One region of the Rhodoferax sp. P2_H8_2 genome, then DNA from elsewhere that is predicted to be linked to it. Evidence: predicted binding sites of a transcription regulator. Region 1 holds the regulator's gene; the other holds the start of a gene.
What was found. Region 1 encodes LexA, which represses DNA repair genes until DNA is damaged. Its sites were predicted from a motif close to ACTGTATNNNNATACAGT; they were not measured.

Region 1 (2,455 bases):
ACAGGTTTTGTGGACCATCAGGCGAATGGGCACTGGCAGGCCGCATGGCGCAGGTCAGCACCACGACTTTCTGCGCCAACAAATCCGCGGGAAGCACACTGGCTAAAAAGAACGCCGTTTCCTCCAAAGTGTCGGTCCCATGGGTAATGACCACGGAACGGACATCGTGCGAGGCCAGATGTTCAGAGACGCGCTGTGCCAGTCGGCGCCAATCGCCGAACTCCATGTCCTTGCTGTCGACGTTGGCCACCTGCTCACAATGCAAGGTATCCCCTGATAGAGCCGCCTGCAAGCCTGGAACCCGCCCCAGAACTTGGGTCAGGTCCAGTTGGCCCGACTTGTAGCCGACGTTGTCCCCAGCTTCGGTTGCGGTGCCGGCAATCGTGCCTCCCATCCCCAAAAAAACGACTTTCAATGACATTTTTGAGCTACCCACTTGCAAAAATAATTTAACTGGTTAAAAATACAGTTACTGGATGTGATAACAGTGTTTCCAATCTGCCAGAGCCGACCCAACCTAAGGAGTCACCATGCTAGAGAGCCCCAAACTGACCGCCAGGCAACAACAGATTCTGGACCTGATCCAGAGTGCCATTGCGCGCACCGGAGCGCCTCCTACACGCGCCGAAATCGCCAATGAGCTCGGTTTCAAGTCCGCCAATGCCGCTGAAGAGCATTTGCAGGCCTTGGCACGTAAGGGCGTGATCGAGCTGGTCAGCGGCACCTCTCGGGGCATCCGGCTGCGCAGTGACACCTTGCGCTCCATCCATGAATCTCGCATCAAACAATTTTCCCTGCCTTTGCCTGGCTTGGCCCAACTGGCTCTGCCGCTGATTGGGCGCGTTGCTGCAGGTTCGCCCATTCTCGCGCAGGAACATGTGGACCAGACCTACTATGTCGAAAACAGCTTGTTCCAGCGCAAGCCGGACTACCTGCTGAAGGTGCGCGGCATGTCCATGCGCGACGCTGGCATCATGGATGGCGATCTGCTGGCGGTGCAGGCCACCAAAGACGCGAAAAATGGCCAGATTGTTGTAGCCCGGTTAGGTGAGGAAGTCACCGTCAAACGCTTTCGGCGCAACAAGCACCTGATTGAACTGCACCCCGAAAACCCGGATTACCAAACCATCGTGGTCGAGCCCGGCGAGCCCTTCGAGATCGAAGGCCTCGCTGTAGGCCTGATTCGCAACACGATGCTGATGTGAAAGACCCCCTGCCATGAACGCCATGAATCTTGCCCTCTATGCCCTGCGCCGTGTGTCCGCTGGTTTCCAGGTGATGACGCGCGCGCTGCTGGATTCTTCAGCTAGCCACGGGGCGGTGTGCCTGCCGATTCAGCGCATACGCGTAAATCCTGCTCCGTTTGCACTCCCAAAGCGCACATCTCCTGCCAGCGACGCCTCCATCAAGCCCTTGCGTGTATTGCGCGTGATGGAACCCGGTCAGCAACGCACCTGTGTAGGCAGGATGGTCATCTCCGGCCGCATGGCCGATGTCTGCGCCGAGTTGGATCGCCTCGCCGCCTGCGAAGCTGCAATGTCCTGACACATATTCAGCGGGCCACGTCTGCCTGACAGGGCACAATGGCACGCATGAATATTGTGATTCTTGATGACTACCAGGATGCTGTACGCAAACTGGAGTGTGCCTCCAGGCTGGAGGCCTACCAAGCCAAGGTTTACACCAATACCGTCAAGGGATTGGGCCAGTTATCGATACGTTTGAAGGATGCAGACATTGTTGTTCTGATCCGGGAACGCACCCACATCACCCGGCAGCTGATTGAAAAGCTGCCTAAACTCAAACTCATTTCCCAGACGGGTCGCGCAGGCAGCCACATTGATGTAAATGCCTGTACCGAGCGTGGCATTGCTGTTGCCGAAGGCATAGGCTCACCGGTAGCACCGGCTGAGTTGACTTGGGCCTTGGTTCTTGCGGGTATGCGCCGTTTGCCCCATTACATCGGGAATCTCAAGCATGGCGTCTGGCAGCAAGCAGGCTTAAAGGCCGGCTCCATGCCCGCCAATTTTGGACTGGGCAATGTGCTCCAAGGCAAGACCATCGGTATCTGGGGTTATGGAAAGATCGGGCAGCTGGTTGCGGGCTATGGCCGCGCCTTTGGCATGCGGGTCCTCATCTGGGGCAGTGAGGCATCGCGCGAGAAGGCGCAGCAGGATGGCTACGAAGCCGCGGCCAGCCGTGAAGAATTTTTCAGTGAATGCGACGTCTTGTCACTACACCTTCGGCTGAACGAAAGCACTTCAGGAATCGTCAAGCAAGCTGATCTCAGTTTAATGAAGCCCACTGCCCTGCTGGTGAACACATCACGCTCCGAGCTGATTGAAACCGACGCCATGATTGGTGCACTGAACCGCGGGCGGCCCGGGATGGCCGCGATTGACGTATTCGAGACAGAGCCCATCCTGCAGGGCCACGCACTTTTGCGCTTGGAAAA
Region 2 (2,455 bases), on a different contig from region 1:
GCTGACCTCTTCGCCCCATTCACACAGGCGCTCGACCAACTGGTCCTTGCTGACCAGGCGGCCAGCGCGCTGCAGCAAGACTTCGAGCAGGCCCAGCTCGCGGGCAGACAGTTCGACCATCTTGCCGTCGATGGTGGCAACGCGGCCGGCCTGGTCATACGTCAGCGGACCGTGCTTGATGCTGCTGGATGTGGCGCCCATGCCGCGGCGTACCAGTGCGCGCACGCGGGCTTCGAGTTCCTGCAGGCTGAAGGGTTTGGCCATGTAGTCATCGGCGCCGTAGTCCAGTCCTTTGACGCGCTCGTCCACGCTGTCGGCCGCGGTGAGGATCAGTACCGGCAATGAGGAACCGCGTCCGCGCAGTTTCTTCAGCACTTCCAGACCGTGCATCTTGGGCAGGCCCAGATCGAGGATCAACAGATCGAACTCGGTGTTGGTCATCAGTGCCGCGTCGGCCTCGGTGCCGCTGGCGACGTGGTCCACTGCCGCACCCGCGCTGCGCAGGGCCCGCAAGAGGCCATCGGCCAACACCTGGTCATCTTCGGCAATCAAAATCCGCATGTCTGTCTCCTCGTGTGCGCTGTTGCCAGCGCTGTGTCTGTCATTCTAGGCCTGCACTTTTTCGGAGGCCTTACTGTCCACTGTAGGCTTCCAGCCCCAAAGCCACGACCGTGGCTACTTCGGGGCTGACGGCGGCGCGTAGTTCGTCTTCGGCCTGCGCCACTGCGTCTTGGTACGCGGTCAACCACGCCAAGCCGGTGGCGGTGAACATCACGCGCTTGGCGCGCGCATCTAGTGGATCGTCCTCGCGGCTCACCATGCCCCAGGCCTCGCACTGGTTGACCAGCGTGCCCATGGCCTGCTTTGTCATGCCAGCTGCTTGCGCCAACGCGGTCAGGCGTGCGCCGCCTTGAGGCAGATGGCGCGTGATGTGGATATGCGCTGCGCCGACCTGCCCGCGTGCCGCCAGATTGGACAGGCCCAGCGGAACGCCAGGGTGGTGGGCCATCAGTTCCATCACTCGACCGTCAAAGCGCTCCAGCGCCAGACGCAACCAGTGGCCGAGGTGGTTGCTGCGCCACGGCTCGGGAGCGGAATTAGGGGTTTCGGACATTTCGTAAATAGTAATACAAACTGACTAAAAAATGTATTTACGCATTTCAATCAATGCGCTTAAACTACTGTTCAAGCATCCAGCCTGTAGCAAAACGCAGTGGTTTGGCCAGATGCACGAATGCCACCCAATTGTTTGATTTTTAAGGAGATTTCCATGGACGCACCGGTCAAGAACCCCAACAACACGAATGGCGCCAACAGCGAGAAAGCCAAGGCACTGCAAGTGGCCCTGGCCCAGATCGAAAAGCAATTCGGCAAAGGCACCATCATGCGCCTGGGTGAAGGCGAGGTGATTGAAGACATCCAGGTGGTTTCCACCGGTTCCTTGGGGCTGGACATTGCGCTGGGCGTCGGCGGTCTGCCACGCGGTCGCGTCGTTGAAATCTACGGACCTGAGTCGTCCGGCAAGACCACGCTGACATTGCAAGTCGTCGCCGAAATGCAAAAGCAAGGCGGCCAATGCGCCTTCGTCGACGCCGAGCACGCACTGGACATCCAGTACGCGCAAAAGCTGGGCGTGAACCTGCAGGACCTGCTGATCAGCCAGCCCGATACCGGCGAGCAGGCGCTGGAAATCGTCGACAGCCTGGTGCGCTCCGGCGCGGTTGATCTGATCATCGTGGACTCGGTGGCGGCGCTGACCCCCAAGGCCGAACTTGAAGGCGAGATGGGTGACTCTTTGCCCGGCCTGCAAGCGCGTCTGATGAGCCAGGCGCTGCGCAAGCTGACCGCTCACATCAAGAAGACCAACTGCACGGTGATCTTCATCAACCAGATTCGCATGAAGATCGGCGTGATGTTCGGCAGCCCCGAAACAACGACCGGCGGTAATGCGCTGAAGTTCTACGCCTCGGTCCGCCTGGACATCCGCCGCACCGGCACCATCAAGAAAGGCGAAGAGGCCATCGGCAACGAGACCAAGGTCAAGGTGGTTAAGAACAAGGTCGCGCCTCCGTTCAAGACGGCGGAGTTCGACATTTTGTTCGGCGAGGGCATCAGCCGCCATGGCGAAATCATCGACATGGGTGTGACCGCCGGTATCCTGGAAAAGTCCGGTGCCTGGTACGCTTACCAGGGCGAGAAGATCGGCCAGGGCCGTGACAACGCCCGCGAATTCCTGCGCGAAAACCCCGACTTGTCGATCGAGATCGAAAACAAGGTGCGCGATTCGCTGGGCATCCCACTGCTGCCAGTGGCGGAGCCGGAAATCAAGGCTGCCAAGAGCAAGAAGGCCGACAAGGCTGAAAAATCAGAGTAAAAAGTGCCTCCAGCGCCCGTGGAATGTGCGTAAGCAGCTATTAAAACAATAGCATTCCGCGGGCAGCTTGAGGGTTCAGTA

Region 2: the regulator LexA is predicted to act here: its motif matches at 1,181-1,198, upstream of recA (recombinase RecA).

Annotation. Positions count from the first base shown of each region.
Region 1 covers NZ_JBFUFW010000005.1:283,672-286,126, reverse strand. Annotated here, with positions in the region: gene AC1DV6_RS11770 (asparaginase) at 1-421, opposite strand, end outside; gene lexA (transcriptional repressor LexA) at 531-1,205, shown strand; gene AC1DV6_RS11760 (hypothetical protein) at 1,228-1,545, shown strand; gene AC1DV6_RS11755 (D-2-hydroxyacid dehydrogenase family protein) at 1,593-2,455, shown strand, end outside.
Region 2 covers NZ_JBFUFW010000003.1:154,006-156,460, reverse strand. Annotated here, with positions in the region: gene AC1DV6_RS06390 (response regulator) at 1-561, opposite strand, end outside; gene AC1DV6_RS06385 (MarR family winged helix-turn-helix transcriptional regulator) at 632-1,114, opposite strand; gene recA (recombinase RecA) at 1,271-2,374, shown strand.